Regions from separate parts of the Neorhizobium tunisiense genome, predicted to be linked through region 1. Evidence: predicted binding sites of a transcription regulator. Region 1 holds the regulator's gene; the other holds the start of a gene.
What was found. Region 1 encodes PhoB, which activates phosphate uptake and scavenging genes when phosphate is short. Its sites were predicted from a motif close to TGTCATNNANCTGTCAT; they were not measured.

Region 1 (10,140 bases):
GGCCGTATCGCCGATCGTCTCGGCGCGGCCGAGCTGCATTTCGGTACCCGACAGAAACAGCGTTTCGCCGCCGAGTTGGCGCATGCCGACATCGAAGGAGACGCGGGTGCGCGTGGAGGGCTTTTCGAAGATCATCGCCAGCATCTTGCCGGCGAGCGGCTTTTCCGCCGTGCCGGCCTTGGTCGCCTGCTTGCGGGCCTTCGCGTCCTCGAGGATGGCCCTGAGATCAGCCGCGGAAACAGCGGAAAGATCGAGAAAATGCTTGGGAGATGCCATTTGATGTTCCCTGTGAAGCGGGAAACCTACGACGGCGTCCCGCTTTTGCCCGCTCAGGCCGATTTCTTCATCTGGGAAGCGGAAAGCTTTTCCGCCGCCCTCTCGATGCGGGCAAGCCCCTCGCGGGCTTCCTCCGCTGTGACTGTGAGCGGTGGCAGGAGACGCACCACGTTGTCGCCGGCCGGAATGGCCAGCATGTGTTCGCCGCGTATGGCGGCAACCAGATCACCCGCGGGCACCTTCGCCTTCACGCCGAGCAGCAGGCCTTCACCACGAATGTCCTCGATGACATCGGGGAAGCGGTCCTTCAGGCTCGCGAGCCCCTGGCGCAAGACCAAGGCGACATCCCGGACGTTTTCCAGGAAGCCGTCGCCGAGGATCACGTCGAGTACGGCGTTGCCGACCGCCGTGGCCAGCGGATTGCCGCCGTAAGTCGTGCCATGGGTGCCGGCGGTCATGCCGGAGGCGGCTTCCGCCGTGGCAAGGCAGGCGCCGAGCGGGAAGCCGCCACCGATGCCCTTGGCAAGCGCCATGATGTCGGGCGTCACGCCCGCCCATTCATAGGCGAACAGCCTGCCGGAACGGCCGACGCCGGTCTGGACTTCGTCGAAGATCAGCAGCAGACCGTTGTCGTCACAGACCTGGCGCAACGCCTGGAGGAATTCCTTCGGAACCGGCCGGACGCCTCCCTCTCCCTGGATCGGCTCGATCAGAATAGCCGCGGTCGCATCGGTGATCGCGGCCTTCAGGGCGTCGATGTCGCCGAACGGCACCTGATCGAAGCCTTCGACCTTCGGGCCGAAGCCTTCGAGATATTTCGCCTGGCCGCCGGCAGCGATGGTCGCCAGCGTACGGCCGTGGAAGGCACCTTCGAAGGTAATGATATGGAAGCGCTCCGGATGCCCCTTCACGAACTGATAGCGGCGCGCCGTCTTGATGGCACATTCCAGGGCCTCGGCGCCGGAATTGGTGAAGAACACCTTGTCCGCGAAAGAGTTGTCGGCGAGACGACGCGCCAGCTTCTCCTGGCCGGGCTGCTCGAAGAGGTTGGACGTGTGCCACACCTTGTCGGCCTGCGCCTTCAGCGCACCAACGAGATGCGGATGTCCGTGGCCGAGCGAATTGACCGCGACGCCGGAACCGAAATCGAGATATCGCTCCCCACTTTCCGTCACAAGCCATACGCCCTCGCCGCGCTCGAAACGCAGCGGAGCCCGGGCAAACGTGTCGAAAAGCGCGGCTTCAGCCATGGCGACATCACTCCTCTAGGCAGTCCAAAAAGGCCCATGGAACGGGCCGAAAAAACCAAAAATGCCGCCCACTGGGCGGCGGGGGCACTATCGGGGTTTAGGCCATCAATGTCAACAAAGCTCGGCGTTTTGGGCGGATCCGGGCCGGAAGGCGAAAGGCGCCGGCCAATGTGACAAAAATGACTCTCCCGGACAGCAAGTTGGGGAAAACCACGAAATCGATTCCCGCAGATTCTCCCGACTCTTGCCACGGAGTCAGCCTCACACTAGGTTAAAGATCAATTACTAGACTGCATGCGGCGGAACTAGTCACCTCAAGCATAGATATAGTGGGTGCTGCGAAATGAATTTCGCAGCAAAGGTGGAAGGATTCTGCATGCCAGCAACGTTCAAAGGCGGAGAACGGGCATGAACTGGACAGACGAGCGTGTCGAGAAGCTCAAAAGATTATGGTCGGAGGGCCTCAGCGCCAGCCAGATCGCAGCGCAACTTGGAGGCGTAAGCCGAAATGCCGTGATCGGCAAGGTGCATCGTCTGAGCCTGCCGGGTCGGGCGAAAGCCGGCGGCACGGTAGCGACGGGCCGTTCATCTGCGGCCAAGCGCACGACGTCGGCGCCGCGAGCCCCGAACTATGCATCGCGCGTCGCGACCCGGACCGTTACCCGCGCCGTTGGTGCGACGATGGTCAAGGAAGAGGTCGAAATCGAGCCCTATCAGGAGATGGAATATCGTCCCGCCTCCAACGTGGTGGTGCCGATCTCCCGTCGCCTTGCATTGACCGAACTCACCGAGCGCACCTGCAAATGGCCGGTCGGCGATCCGCTCAAGGACGACTTCCACTTCTGCGGCTGCGAATCCCCGGATGCTTCGCCCTATTGCAGCTATCACGCAAAGCTCGCCTACCAGCCGGTCAACGAGCGGCGCAAGGTTGCTGCTCGGGTCTGAGCGGCAAGGCGACACGAGGGCTAGATCGGAAGCGGGCTTGAGGTCCGCTTTTTTGTTGCTGCATGGCAGATATGCCAGGCCCAAGCCTTGCTGCCGGGCGGCATTGCGCCTATTTCCAAAACAGCGAGGACGACCTCCCCCATTCGGGCAGAAACTCCGGGACGACCCGGAACAGAACCCAGGAGGTCATCATGCGCTCGACACGCGACCGTATCCGCCATGCCATCAGCTTCGAACTGATCGGGCTCGCTCTCATCACGCCGCTCGGCGCTATCGCCTTCGGCATGCCGGCTGCCGATATCGGCGTGGTCGGCATCGGCAGCGCGACGATCGCCACCGGCTGGAACTATCTTTACAATCTCGGCTTCGACCATCTGATGCAGCGCTTCACCGGCACCACACAGAAAAGCACCGCGATACGCGTGGCGCATGCGGTGTTGTTCGAACTTGGTCTGCTGATCGCGCTTTTGCCGCTGATCGCCTGGTATCTCGGCGTCAGCATCCTCCATGCTCTGATGATGGATGTGTCTTTCGCGGTCTTCTACGTGGTCTATGCCTTCGTCTTCAACTGGGCCTATGACCGGATCTTTCCGCTGCCGGAATGGCAGCGGCAGACCGAGGCGGCTTGAGTCGGCTCGTTAAGATTCCATCGAGTAACCCGCGCCGCGGACGGTGCGGATGACATCCTGCATGTTGGAGAAGTTGAGCGCTTTTCTCAGGCGCCCGACATGCACGTCTACGGTACGCTCATCGACATAGATGTCGTGGCCCCAGACGCCATCCAGAAGCTGCGACCGTGAGAACACACGGCCGGGCGAGGCCATCAGGAATTCCAGAAGGCGGAATTCGGTCGGGCCGAGGCGCACTTCACGGCTCTTGCGGTGAACGCGATGGGTTTCCCGATCGAGTTCGATATCGCCGCAACGGAGCACGCTGGAGAGCACTTCGGGACGGGCGCGGCGCAGCATCGCCTTGACGCGGGCCATCAGCTCCGGGGTCGAGAAGGGTTTTACCACATAGTCGTCAGCGCCGGTGGCGAGGCCGCGAACACGTTCGCTCTCCTCGCCGCGGGCCGTCAGCATGATGATCGGCAGGCGTTCCGTTTCCGAACGCGTGCGCAGACGGCGGCAGAGTTCGATGCCGGAAACGCCGGGTAGCATCCAGTCGAGTATCAGAAGATCCGGCGTACGCTCCTGAAGCCGGATTTCGGCTTCATCCCCCCGCAGGATCGTCTCGACCTCATAACCTTCCGCTTCGAGATTGTAGCGAAGAAGCACGCTGAGTGCTTCTTCATCCTCCACCACAGCGATTTTAGGCAGCATTTCAGCTCTGCTCCGTCAGCATTCCATCATTTATTCGGTGATCGCGCCGAGTGTGTTCGACGAGTCGTCCTTCGGGCGATCGCCCTCCGGCTGGGCGCCGGTCGTCATGTAGTAGATGGTCTCGGCGATGTTGGTGGCGTGGTCGCCGATACGCTCGATGTTCTTGGCGCAGAACAGCAGGTGCGTGCAGGTGGTGATGTTGCGCGGATCCTCCATCATGTAGGTGAGGAGTTCGCGGAACAGCGAGGTGTACATCGCGTCGATTTCCTCGTCGCGGATGCGGATCGCCTCGGCCTTCTCCGCCGAACGTGTCGCGTAGACGTCGAGGACGTCCTTGAGCTGCACGAGGGCGAGATCGGAGAGATGTTCCAGACCGCGGGCGAGCTTGCGCGGAACGCCTGTGCCCTGAACCGCGATAACGCGCTTGGCGGTGTTCTTGCCAAGGTCGCCGACGCGCTCCAGATCGGAGGCGATGCGCAACGAACCGACAATCTCGCGAAGGTCGGCCGCAACCGGCTGGCGGCGGGCGATCGTGATGATCGCCTTGTCGCCGATCTCGCGCTCGGCGTGATCGAGGATCACGTCGTCGGAGATGACCTTCTGCGCGAGTGCGGCGTCGGAATTGACCAGCGCACGCACGGCGTCCGAGCACATCTGCTCGGCGAGGCCACCCATTTCGGAGATGCGGCGGCTCAGGTATTTCAGTTCGTCGTCATATGCCGACAGGATATGGGTCGATGCCATCTTCTAGTCCTCAAAATTGATTTTCAGGCGGCACAATCGGCTGGATCAGCCGAAACGGCCCATGATGTAATCCTGGGTGCGCTGATCGTCGGGATTGGTGAACATCTTGTCGGTGTCGTTCTCCTCGACGAGTTGGCCGAGATGGAACATGGCGGTGCGCTGCGACACGCGGGCAGCCTGCTGCATCGAGTGCGTCACGATGACGATCGTGTAGTTGGCACGCAGTTCATGGATGAGTTCTTCAACCTTGGCGGTCGCGATCGGGTCGAGAGCCGAGCAGGGTTCGTCCATCAGGATGACTTCCGGCGACACGGCGATCGCACGGGCGATGCACAGACGCTGCTGCTGACCGCCGGAGAGGCCGGTGCCGGATTCGTGCAGGCGATCCTTGACTTCGCCCCAGAGGCCAGCGCGCTGCAGGCTCGCCTCGACGATCTGGTCCATATCGGCCTTGCTCTTGGACAGGCCGTGGATGCGCGGACCGTAGGAGACGTTCTCGTAGATGGTCTTCGGGAACGGGTTCGGTTTCTGGAAAACCATGCCGACACGGGCGCGAAGTTCCACGACGTCGATGTTCTGGTCGTAGATATCGTCCGCATCGAGGGTGATCTTGCCGGTGACGCGGCAATTCTCGATCGTGTCGTTCATGCGGTTGAGGCAGCGCAGGAAGGTGGACTTGCCGCAGCCGGAAGGACCGATGAGAGCCGTCACAGTGTTTTCGCGGACGTTGAGGTTCACGTCGAAAAGCGCACGCTTTTCGCCGTAATACACCGAAACGTCCTTACCGATCATCTTGTGGGGAGCATCGCTCATCTTTTGGTCCAGCGCCTTTTCTACTGCCGATTCTGACATCATATTCATTGTCATACTCCTTCTACCAGCGCCGCTCGAAGCGACGCCGCAAGAGAATTGCGCCAACATTCATTAGGATGAGGAACAGGAGCAGGATGATGATTGCTCCCGAGGTACGCTCGACGAACGCGCGCTCCGCTTCGTTCGCCCACATGTAGATCTGTACCGGCAGCGCCGTCGACGGGTCGAGCGGCGTGGTCGGATAGTTGGCGACGAAGGCCACCATACCGATCAAGAGCAGCGGAGCGGTTTCGCCGAGTGCGTGGGCGAGACCGATGATCGTACCGGTCAGGATGCCGGGCATCGCGAGCGGCAGGACATGGTGAAAGATCGTCTGCATCTTGGATGCGCCGAGGCCGAGGGCCGCCGCGCGGATAGAGGGCGGCACAGCCTTCAGGGCCGCGCGGGTCGCGATGATGATCGTCGGCAGCGTCATGAGGGTGAGCACCAGGCCGCCGACCAAGGAGGCGGAACGGGGCAGGCCCATGAAGTTGACGAAGACCGCCAAGCCGAGCAGACCGTAGACGATCGAGGGAACGGCCGCGAGATTGTTGATGTTCACCTCGATCAGGTCGGTGAACTTGTTCTTCGGGGCGAATTCCTCGAGATAGATCGAGGCGGCGACGCCGATCGGCAGCGCCAGAATGAGCACGATCAGCATCATGTAGAACGAGCCGATCAGGGCAACGCCGACGCCGGCTGCTTCCGGACGGCTCGATGCGCCGTTGACGAAAATGCCGCTGTTGAAGTGCTTGGCAAGCGCGCCGCTATCGGACAGCTGCTTCATCCAGCCGAGCTGCTGGTCGTTGATCTTGCGGTTCTCCTGGCTGACGTCGAGGTCGATCTGGCCCTTGTAGGCCGAGTCGATATCGCCGGAGGCAAGCAGCGTTACCGTCTGCGTCGTGCCGATGATCGCCGGATTGGCGACCACCAGATCGCGCAACTGGACGCGGACACCATCCGACAGCATCTGGCCGATCGCGCGGGCCGCGACACGGTCGTCAACGCTGACGTTGAGCAGCTTGGCGAGAGCGTTGCGGGCGACGATCGGGTAGTTCGCCGTCATCAGCTTCTGCGGATTGGCGGCGCGTTCGTTCTGCGGATCGATGATCTGCTGCGAAAACTCGACCGGCATGGTGATCATGGTCTGCTGGAAGGCGGTGTATCCCTTGGAGACCACCGACCACAGCAGAAGCATCAGGAAGATGATGCCGAAGGAAAGCGCGGCGATGCCATAGGCACGGAAGCGACGCTCGGCGGCGTAGCGGCGCTTGATGCCGATATCGCGACGGACGGACCTGGCCTTGGGGATGCCGGCGGCGGGAGAAACCACATCGGTCATTCGTACTGCTCCCGGTATTTGCGCACGATATAAAGCGCATAGATGTTGAGGCAAAGCGTGATGGCGAAAAGCGTGATGCCCAGCGCGAAGGCAACCAGGGTCTGCGGCGAGGTGAACTCAAGGTCGCCCGTCAGCTGGTTGACGATCTTGACGGTCACGGTCGTCATCGGCTCGAAGGGGTTGATCTGCAGGCGGGCGGCGACACCGGCCGCAAGCACGACGATCATGGTTTCACCGACGGCGCGCGATGCAGTCATCAGAAGTGCGCCGACGATGCCCGGAAGAGCGGCCGGCAGGACGACCTTCTTGATGGTTTCCGAACGGGTGGCGCCGAGGCCCAGCGAACCGTCACGCAGGGCACGCGGCACTGCAGTGATGATATCGTCCGACAGCGAGGATACGTAGGGGATCAGCATGATGCCCATGACGAAACCGGCCGTCAAAACGCTCTGTGCCTGGATGAAGTTGGCATAGTCGCCAGTGACGAGGCCGTTCAGCTGCGAAGAAATGTCGCGAAGGAACGGGCCGACGGTGGTCAATGCGAAGAAGCCGTAGACGATGGTCGGAATGCCGGCGAGCACTTCGAGGAGCGGCTTGGCAACCGAGCGGACCTTCGGCGATGCGTATTCGGACATGTAGATTGCCGAAAAGAGGCCGATCGGAACCGCGAAGAGCATCGCGACGAAACCGATATAGAGCGTGCCGAGCAGCAGCGGAATGAGGCCAAACTGACCTTCGGAGCCACCCGAACCGGCAGCCGCAAAACGAGGATCCCATACCGTGCCGAAGAAGAATTCCCAGGCGGGAATGGCGGTGAAGAAGTGGGCGGCTTCCGTCAGCATCGACGCGACGATGCCGACCGTGGTCAGAATAGCGATCGAAGACGCGAGGACGAGGCTGCCGAGAACCACTTTTTCCACCCGATTGCGGGCGCGGAAGCGCGGCGCGATCTGGCGATAAGCGAAGAGGGCGCCGCCGATGGAGGCCCCCAGAACGACGATCGTCATGAGGATGCGGCTGACGAACGTCATCCTGTTCAGATCGGCAGCGGCCTTGACCATGAAGGGCTGCGGATCACCCGCAAGCGGGACACCCTTGGCGCCAAGCGCCGTACGAAGCTCCACCGGATTGTTTTCGATGCGAGCGATCTCGTCGCCGGTCAGCGCATTCATGCCGCGGGCGATCGAGGTAATCATCCCGTAGCTGAGACCCTGTTCGGCCTGCGACTGGGTTTTCACCTCTTCGGGAAACGCACCGCGTACCGAGGAGCTGATATACATGGGGCTGGCGACCAGCCAGACAAAGAGAATGACGACGGCCGGCAGGATCGCCCAGACAGCGACAAAAGAACCGTAATATCCGGGCCGCGAATGAAGTTTGGAGGAAATCCCTCCGACCAGTGCCATTGAATACCGGGCACCGGCGACGTAACCAGCTATGCCGATTATTGCCAAAATCAATAATATTAGTGATGTGTTCATCATAATCCCCCGGCGTACCGCCTTTGGCGGCAACCCATCACCGCCCAGCTCCGTTCATCGGAACCGATCGCATTCGCCGTCGCGCCTTGGGCAACACCATCGCCGCAAAGCCGACGATCCACGCCGATGCAAGAGCCTTCGGCGGGAAGAGAAAACGGCGCCGCCAAAAGCGGCGCCGGTCTTTCGATTACATCGTCTTGCCAGCGGAGAAGTCCTTGCGGGCCTGCACGCGCTGCGCTTCGGGAGCAGCAACGAGGCCGTACTCGACGAGCGGCGAGTCAGGACCGATCATGTCGTCGGACATGAAGAACTCGACGTATTCCTTAAGGCCGGGAACGACGCCCAGATGAGCCTTCTTCACGTAGAAGAACAGCGGGCGGGAGACGGGGTAGGTACCGTCAGCAATCACAGCCGCGGTCGGCTTGATGCCGTTGACGGTGGCGACTTTCAGCTTGTCGGCATTGTTTTCATAGAAGGCGAGGCCGAATACGCCGACGCCGGTCTTGTTGGCGGCGATGCGAGCGAGCGTCTCGGTATAGTCGCCGTCGATGTCGACAGCAACGCCGTCCTTGCGAACAGCAATGCACTTGGCGGCCGCCTGCTTGGCGTCCGGAACGAGCGTCTTGATGGCATCCGCGGCACCGGTTGCCTTGCAGCCTTCTGCCAATACCTTCTCTTCGAAGACTTCGCGCGTGCCGTGCTTCGTGCCCGGAATATAGGCAGCGATCGGGCCCTTCGGCAGAGTCGGGTTGATCTCCGACCAGTTCTTGTAGGGGTTGGCGACGAGCTTTCCGTCAACAACCACTTCAGCGGCAAGAGCCTTGTAGAAGTCCTTCGGCTCGATCTTCATTTCGCCGTTGCTGCTGGCGGTCGCGAAGACGATACCGTCGTAACCGATGCGAATTTCCTGGACGTCAGTCACGCCGGCTGCCTTGCAGGCTTCCAGTTCGCTCTTGTTGATCGGACGCGAAGAATTAGCAATGTCGATAGTGGCTTCGCCGACGCCCTTGCAGAATTCCTTGAGGCCCGCGCCCGAGCCGCCCGACTCGACGATCGGCGTCTTGAACTTCGGGAAGGCTTCGCCGAAAGATTCAGCAACGATCTTCGCATAGGGAAGAACCGTGGACGAACCGGCAACCTGGACCTGGTCGCGTGCGGCGGCGGCGCCGGCAAACGCAACGGAGGCCACCAAGGCAGCTGCAGAGAGTTTAAGGATGTTCATGAGGAATCTCCCGTCATGGGCTTGTGTGAATGCGGACGGCGCTGGCTCTCGCTCTCGCCAACGCTCGGCCCGCTTGTCTTAGCCGCTGTAGCCTCTCTCTTTTATGTCAGTTCGGTGAAACATTTATGACATATCAAGCAATTGATATTTCAACATAAAATTAATGCACGGCTTTGCAGTGAGAAGGTTTTATGTCAGAACCTGACGGTGAACTGGCTTCCCTTGCCAACTTCCGACTTCACGATCAGGCGCGCTCTGTGGCGGGTTAGGATGTGCTTGACAATTGCAAGGCCGAGGCCCGTCCCTTTCTTGGAGCGGCTGTCGGCCACGCTGACCCGGTAGAAGCGCTCGGTCAGCCTCGGAACGTGCTCGGCCGGAATGCCCGGCCCCTGGTCGACGACGGTCACTTCCACCGGATCGGAGGCGCCGTTGCGCAGATAGACGTCCACGAACTTGCCTTCCTGGCCGTATTTGCAGGCGTTCTCGATCAGGTTTTCGAAAACCTGGACGAGTTCGTCGCGATCACCGAGGACCTCCACCTTGCCTTCCGGCAGATGCGTGCGGATCTCGACCCCGAGGTCGTCGGCGAGCGGGACCAGCGCATCCCGCACATGACTGATCAGCGGCTTCAGGTCGATCGTCTGGTCGGGTGCGATATGGGATTTGAGCTCCAGGCGTGACAGCGACATGAGGTCATCGACAAGAC
Region 2 (7,420 bases), 890 kb from region 1:
TCAGGTCGGCGATCGCCACCCGATAGAGCTTCTTCAGCTTCGCGGCATCGCCGATCTGGTTGTCGCGCTCGATGATGTAGACATAGTCGCCATGGGCGGTGATTTCCGAAAGGCCAACCCAGCCTGCCCCGGCCTTGTCGAGCGGGTAGCGCACGGCGCCCCATTCCTTCGACTTCGGCTTGTAGGAGACGAGCTTGACGGTCCCTTTCGGGTCGTCCTTCCACTCGCGCTGCATCGCCATCCACAGAACCATGTCGTCACCTGACCCAACCGTCGTCACGCCTTCGAAACCGAAGCGGGTCTCGCCGGCGAGCAGGTCCGCGGGCAGGCCGATCTCGGCCTTGATCTCGCCCTTGGCATCGACGTTGTAGAGGCCATGGCCGGTCAACTTGGCAGAGTCGCCTTCCGAGGCCAGCCAGAAACCGCCCTTGCCGTCGAGCGCGATGCCCTCGATATCGAGTTTCTGGGCCGGCTGGCCGCCGCGGGTGATGCGCAGGACACCGGTGATTTCAGCGGGCTTCCTGGTGGTGTCGATGGTGAAGATCGACGGCTGCATGGTGTAGACCGAGTCGCTGACGGCATAGAGGATGCCGTCCTTCTGGGCGTCGCCGACCAGGCCCGAGAGAGCGCCCCAGCCGAGCACGTTGCCGTCAACGTCCTTGGAAACAAGCTTCGGATAGTTGGCCACGCCTTCTTCCAGGGCGTAGATCATCACATGCGAACGGGCGCCGCCGTCTTTGCCGAGATCGACTTCATTGGCGGTGGCGAAGAGATTGCGGCCCGGAATGGCAACGGCGCCTTCCGGCGAGATGCCCGAGGGCAGGATCTGCATGAGCTGCGGTTCGGCACCGGTGTCCTTGTAGACGGCGACAACCGAGGCGCGTTCGGCGAGCAGGAAGAAATACTTCTGGCCGTTGAAGGTCGCGGCTTCCATGCCTTCGACTTCGATACCCTTCGAGCGCGCGCGCTTTTCCGGGAAATGGCCGAGGCGGGCAACCGCGCGCTCCAGCGAGGCGCCTGATTCGTAGAGAACCTTGCCGGTGCGGTCGAAGATGGTGAAGCCGCGCGAACCGCCCTTCCAGTCGCCTTCATTGGCGACGACCAGACGGTTGTTGTCGAGCCACTTGACGGCGTCAGGCTCGCGCAGCGCCGAAGCCTTGCCGGTGAAGGACAGCTGGCCATCGGTCTTATTGTCGATGCCTTCGAGATCGGCCTTGCCGGCGGAGAAGTGGCCGGTGACCTGGCCGGTCTTGCCGTCGATGATGACGATCTCGTTGTTCTCCTGCATTGTCACGGCGATTTCGCCATTGTCGTTGATAGCGACGAATTCCGGCTCCGGATCTTCCGGCGCGATACCGGCGAGGCCGGTCAGCGTCACGTGCTTGATCGAGGCGCAGTCGGCCGTGCCGTCCTTCAGGGAGACGATCACCAGGTCGCCGGCCGGCATCTGCGGGAGGGCGCCATCGTTGACGTCCTCGTCGCGCTCGTTCTCGATGGCGATCGCGGCAAAGGTCTTGTCCTTGGAAACGGCGATCGAGTCCGGCTGGCCGCCGAGATCGCAGGTCAGGTCGATCTTCTTCGTCGCGATATCGACGACGGCAAGCATGCCGGTCGGCTTCTGCTTGCTTTCGCCGGTGTTGACGGCGGCGAGAACCTTCTTGCCGACCGACGCAACCGAGGTCGGCTCGCCCTTGAAGGTGAGCGCGCCCAGCGCCTTCGGGGCCTTCGGATCGGTGATGTCGATGAAGCCGATCGCGCCGAGCGGGCTATCGGTATAAATGAGCGTCATGCCATCTTCGCTGGCGGTGACGATTTCGGCCGAGCTGGCGCTCAGCTTGTCCTTGTCGGCAGGCATGTTGCCGGCGACCGGGAAAGATGCGATGCGGTTGAAAACCTGCTCGGCGCTCGCCGGCACGGCAACCGAAGCAAGAAGTGCTGCGGTCAACGCGGCACGAAGTGAAAACGTCATGGGAAGCCCTCCTGTCCATGAAACACAGTTGGCTTGTGAGCCACAGTCGTGACAGGCGGATGACAGTTTTCGCATCCAGGGTCGTGGCGGGCGGAGATTAGCGGCTCTTAAAAAAGGCCCGGGAAACCCGGGCCTTTTCAGATGCGAGACTGTAACAGGGTGCCACGAAGGCAGCGCGTTAGCTGTTGACTGCGTCCTTCAGGCCCTTGCCGGCCGAGAACTTCGGCACGTTACGTGCCGGGATGTCGACTTCGGCGCCGGTCGACGGATTACGACCCTTGGACGCTTCGCGACGGGAAACGGAGAAGCTGCCGAAACCGGCAAGACGGATATCGCCGCCCTTCTTCAGTTCAGCCTGTACGGTCTCAAAAACGGCGTCTACAGCGGATGCGGCATCAGCCTTGGAGAGGCCGGCCTTCTCGGCCACTGCGGATACCAACTCATTCTTATTCATGTTTCCACCCCTTTCAAACGGTTTTGGAACGACTCATGTAATCGGGGCAGACAATAGTCAGGCGCCCGCCCGTGGCAACCCAAAAGCTCCGCAATCGCCTGAAAAACAAGGGGTCCGCGTTATTTTTCACAAAAAAAGCCGGCGTTGTGCCGGCTTTTTTCATTGCTGGTGCCAATTTGGCATAACCAAAAGGCTAACGATCAGTGCGCTATGGTTACGCCTGCGTCGTCCACACCTTCCACCGTGGTGATCAGCGGCGTTTCCACTGTGCCATCCCATTCGATCGCTTCCGGCTGACGGACGAGCGCGTGACGGATCACCTCGCCCATGCGGGAAACCGGAATGATCTCCATGTTGTTCTTCACGTTGTCCGGAATCTCGGCCAGATCCTTGGCGTTTTCTTCCGGGATCAGAACGGTCTTGATGTTGCCGCGAAGGGCGGCAAGCAGTTTTTCCTTGAGGCCGCCGATCGGCAGCACGCGGCCGCGAAGGGTGATCTCGCCCGTCATCGCCACGTCCTTGCGGACAGGAATGCCGGTCATGATCGAGACGATCGCGGTTGCCATGCCAACACCGGCGGACGGGCCGTCCTTCGGGGTCGCTCCTTCGGGAACGTGGACGTGGATGTCCGACTTGTCGAAGCGCGGCGGTTCGATGCCGAAATCCACGGCTCTGCTGCGGACATAGGACGCCGCCGCCGAGATGGATTCCTTCATGACTTCCTTGAGGTTGCCGGTGACCGTCATGCGGCCCTTGCCCGGCATCATCACGCCTTCGATCGTCAGCAACTCGCCACCGACTTCCGTCCATGCGAGACCCGTGACCACGCCGACCTGATCCTCGCCCTCGGCTTCGCCATGGCGGAACCGCGGAACGCCGAGGTAGTCGGAAATGTTGGCCGCGGTGATCGCAACCGACTTGGTCTTGCCCTTGATGATCTCGGTGACCGCCTTGCGGGCGAGCTTCATCAGCTCGCGCTCGTAGCTACGAACGCCGGCTTCGCGCGTGTACTGCTGGCTGATCGCCATCAGGGCATCGTCGGTGACCGAGAATTCGTTCGGCTGCAGGGCATGTTCCTTGATCGCCTTCGGCAGAAGGTGACGCTTGGCGATCTCGCGCTTCTCATCCTCGGTGTAACCGGCGATGCGGATAATTTCCATACGGTCCATCAGCGGCGCCGGGATGTTCAGCGTGTTCGCCGTGGTGATGAACATCACATCGGACAGGTCGTATTCCACTTCCAGGTAGTGGTCCATGAAGGTCGAGTTCTGCGCCGGATCCAGCACTTCGAGCAGGGCCGAAGACGGGTCGCCGCGGAAATCCATGCCCATCTTGTCGATTTCGTCGAGCAGGAAGAGCGGGTTGGACTTCTTGGCCTTCTTCATCGACTGGATGACCTTGCCGGGCATCGAGCCGATATAGGTGCGGCGGTGACCGCGGATTTCGGCTTCGTCACGGACGCCGCCGAGCGCCATGCGCACGTATTCGCGGCCGGTCGCCTTGGCGATCGACTGGGCGAGCGAGGTCTTGCCGACGCCCGGAGGGCCGACGAGGCAGAGGATCGGACCCTTGAGCTTGGTCGCGCGGGCCTGCACGGCGAGATATTCGACGATGCGCTCCTTGACCTTGTCGAGGCCGAAGTGATCCGCTTCGAGGATCTTCTCGGCATTGTTGAGGTCGGCCTTGACCTTCGACTTCTTGCCCCACGGAATGCCGAGCAGCCAGTCGAGATAGTTGCGCACGACGGTGGCTTCCGCCGACATCGGGCTCATCTGCTTGAGCTTCTTCAGCTCGGCATCGGCCTTTTCCTTGGCTTCCTTGGACAGTTTGGTCTTGGAGATGCGCTCTTCCAGTTCGGCCATCTCGTCGCGGCCTTCCTCGCCGTCGCCGAGCTCCTTCTGGATCGCCTTCATCTGTTCGTTGAGGTAGTACTCGCGCTGGGTCTTCTCCATCTGGCGTTTTACACGCGAGCGGATTCGCTTCTCGACCTGCAGAACCGAGATCTCGCCTTCCATGAAGCCGAGTGCCTTTTCGAGGCGGAGCTTGACGCTGACCGTCTCGAGCATTTCCTGCTTTTCGGTGATCTTGATCGACAGATGCGATGCGACCGTATCGGCCAGCTTCGAATAGTCCTCGATCTGGCTTGCGGCGCCCACCACTTCCGGCGAGATCTTCTTGTTGAGCTTCACGTAGTTTTCAAACTCAGAAACCACGGAGCGCGACAGGGCTTCGACCTCGACCGCATCCTCGTCGGGTTCGGCAAGAACGCTGGCCGTCGCTTCGTAGAACTCTTCGCGATCGGTATAGCCGTCGATCTTGGCGCGCGAGCGGCCCTCGACCAGAACCTTGACGGTACCGTCAGGAAGCTTCAGGAGCTGCAGCACGTTGGCGACGGTGCCGACCTTGTAGATTGCCGAGGGTTCGGGATCGTCGTCGCCGGCGTTGATCTGGGTGACCAGCATGATCTGCTTGTCGGAACCCATCACCTCTTCGAGCGCGCGAATAGACTTCTCCCGTCCGACGAACAAAGGCACGATCATATGCGGAAAGACCACAATGTCGCGCAACGGCAGGACCGGATAGGTTTCACCGCCGGGTGCTGCAGACGTTGAATTCGTCATTTCATTTCCTTTCCATCGTCCCGTTTCCGGGATACGTCCCGGGCAAATCACCCGGGCACTTCACTCTCGCCCAAAGTGGAGTTTTCGAAATTTGATTTCAAGCCTTGCAAGGCCGCCGCCGCTGGGATTGTGACAGGGCTATTACAAAGCGTGCGCACACTACGCCACGCGAAACGCCAAAGGACACGGGACGCGACTGACCGGAACTGCCCGCCTGCGATCATATGCAGGCGAAGCAGTCCAAACTCCGATGATCTTCCCGCACCGTCTCTAATGCAAGACGAATATGGTGCAATTCTTCGCGAGGCAAAAGTGGTGGAAAAATCGAAATAAGCAAGGCTATCCACCAACATAAAAAAGAGGCCCCGATAGGGCCTCTTCACGGTGTCGTCCGGAACGGGCGGATCACGCCGAAACGTTCGCCTTTTCATCCTGCCGGTCGGCATAGATGTAGAGCGGCCGGGCGTTTCCACGCACGACGTCGTCCGAGATGACCACTTCGCGCACGCCTTCGAGCGTCGGCAGTTCGAACATGGTGTCGAGAAGGATCTTCTCCATGATCGAGCGCAGGCCGCGGGCGCCGGTCTTGCGGGTGATCGCCCGCTTGGCGATCTCGCGCAGCGCATCCTCGTGGAAGGTCAGATCGACGTCTTCCATCTCGAACAGGCGCTGGTACTGCTTGATCAGCGCATTCTTCGGCTCGGACAGGATCTGGATCAGCGCGTCCTCGTCGAGGTCTTCGAGGGTCGCCAGAACCGGCAGACGGCCGATGAATTCCGGAATGAGGCCGAACTTGACCAGATCTTCCGGCTCCAGTTCGCGCAGCACTTCGCCGACACGACGGTCTTCCGCCGACTTGACGGAGGCGCCGAAGCCGATCGAGGTCTTTTCGCCGCGGGCCGAGATGATCTTGTCGAGACCTGCAAAGGCGCCGCCGCAGATGAACAGGATGTTCGTCGTGTCGACCTGCAGGAATTCCTGCTGCGGATGCTTGCGGCCGCCCTGCGGCGGGACCGAGGCAACCGTGCCTTCCATGATCTTCAGAAGCGCCTGCTGCACGCCCTCGCCCGACACGTCGCGGGTGATCGACGGGTTGTCGGACTTGCGGGAAATCTTGTCGACTTCGTCGATGTAGACGATGCCGCGCTGGGCGCGTTCGACATTGTAATCCGCAGCCTGCAGGAGCTTCAGGATGATGTTTTCGACGTCCTCGCCGACATAGCCGGCTTCGGTCAGCGTCGTGGCATCGGCCATCGTGAAGGGAACGTCGATGATGCGGGCGAGCGTCTGGGCAAGATAGGTCTTGCCGCAACCGGTCGGGCCGACCAGCATGATGTTCGACTTCGCAAGTTCGACGTCGCCGCCCTTGGAGGCGTGCGCCAGGCGCTTGTAATGGTTATGCACCGCGACCGACAGGATGCGCTTGGCCTGCTTCTGGCCGATGACGTATTCGTCGAGGACCTTGATGATGTCCTGAGGCGTGGGCACGCCGTCGCGGGACTTGACCATCGAGGTCTTGTTCTCTTCGCGGATGATGTCCATGCACAGCTCGACGCATTCATCGCAGATGAATACGGTCGGTCCGGCGATCAGCTTCCGGACTTCGTGCTGGCTCTTTCCGCAGAAAGAGCAATATAGGGTATTCTTGGAGTCGCCGCCGTTGCTGCCGCTGACTTTGCTCATATCACTTTCCTTCCAGCACTCCGCACTCACGTCAAAACGGGCGCGGTCCACTCTACCGCTTGCCGGCGCGCGCCCGACGGGCCTTGCGCGCCTGCCTTGCCTTAAGGGTACTCTACCGATCCTGCGCACATCATGCCGGATCAGCGGCAACGAAACCCCTAAGAAACGAATGCTATGTCACAAAAGTTCAACACAGCATTAATAAGTACTAATAGCGCTTTCCGTGCGACTTGAAACCCCTTTTTGCTCACATCGGGGTGAGGCGCACGGGTCGCGCCATCAGACTCAGTCTGCGGAGCCACCTTCCATTTCCTGACGCGATGTCAGGATCTTGTCGATGACGCCCCAATCCTGGGCTTCGTCGGCCGTCATGAAGTGGTCGCGGTCGAGGGTCTTTTCGACTTCCTCCAACGTGCGGCCCGTATGCTTCACGTAGACCTCGTTAAGACGCCTTTTCATCTTCAATATGTCACGAGCATGACGCTCGATATCGGACGCCTGGCCCTGGAAGCCGCCGGAGGGCTGGTGCACCATGATGCGCGAGTTCGGGGTCGCAAAGCGCATGCCCTTCTCGCCGGCGCACAGGAGCAGCGAGCCCATGGAAGCGGCCTGGCCGATGCAGAGCGTCGAAACCGCCGGCTTGATGAACTGCATCGTATCGTAGATCGCCATGCCGGCGGTCACGACGCCGCC

Region 2: the regulator PhoB is predicted to act here: its motif matches at 2,018-2,034, upstream of ABCW43_RS04055 (esterase-like activity of phytase family protein).

Annotation. Positions count from the first base shown of each region.
Region 1 is NZ_JBDIUU010000001.1:1,666,868-1,677,007, forward strand. It holds gene argF (ornithine carbamoyltransferase) at 1-276, opposite strand, end outside; gene ABCW43_RS08725 (aspartate aminotransferase family protein) at 330-1,526, opposite strand; gene ABCW43_RS08730 (GcrA family cell cycle regulator) at 1,935-2,471, shown strand; gene ABCW43_RS08735 (PACE efflux transporter) at 2,663-3,100, shown strand; gene phoB (phosphate regulon transcriptional regulator PhoB) at 3,110-3,793, opposite strand; gene phoU (phosphate signaling complex protein PhoU) at 3,824-4,537, opposite strand; gene pstB (phosphate ABC transporter ATP-binding protein PstB) at 4,583-5,398, opposite strand; gene pstA (phosphate ABC transporter permease PstA) at 5,412-6,731, opposite strand; gene pstC (phosphate ABC transporter permease subunit PstC) at 6,728-8,212, opposite strand; gene ABCW43_RS08765 (substrate-binding domain-containing protein) at 8,400-9,434, opposite strand; gene phoR (phosphate regulon sensor histidine kinase PhoR) at 9,629-10,140, opposite strand, start outside.
Region 2 is NZ_JBDIUU010000001.1:779,594-787,013, forward strand. It holds gene ABCW43_RS04055 (esterase-like activity of phytase family protein) at 1-1,969, opposite strand, end outside; gene hupB (DNA-binding protein HupB) at 2,148-2,423, opposite strand; gene lon (endopeptidase La) at 2,624-5,044, opposite strand; gene clpX (ATP-dependent Clp protease ATP-binding subunit ClpX) at 5,450-6,727, opposite strand; gene clpP (ATP-dependent Clp endopeptidase proteolytic subunit ClpP) at 7,013-7,420, opposite strand, start outside.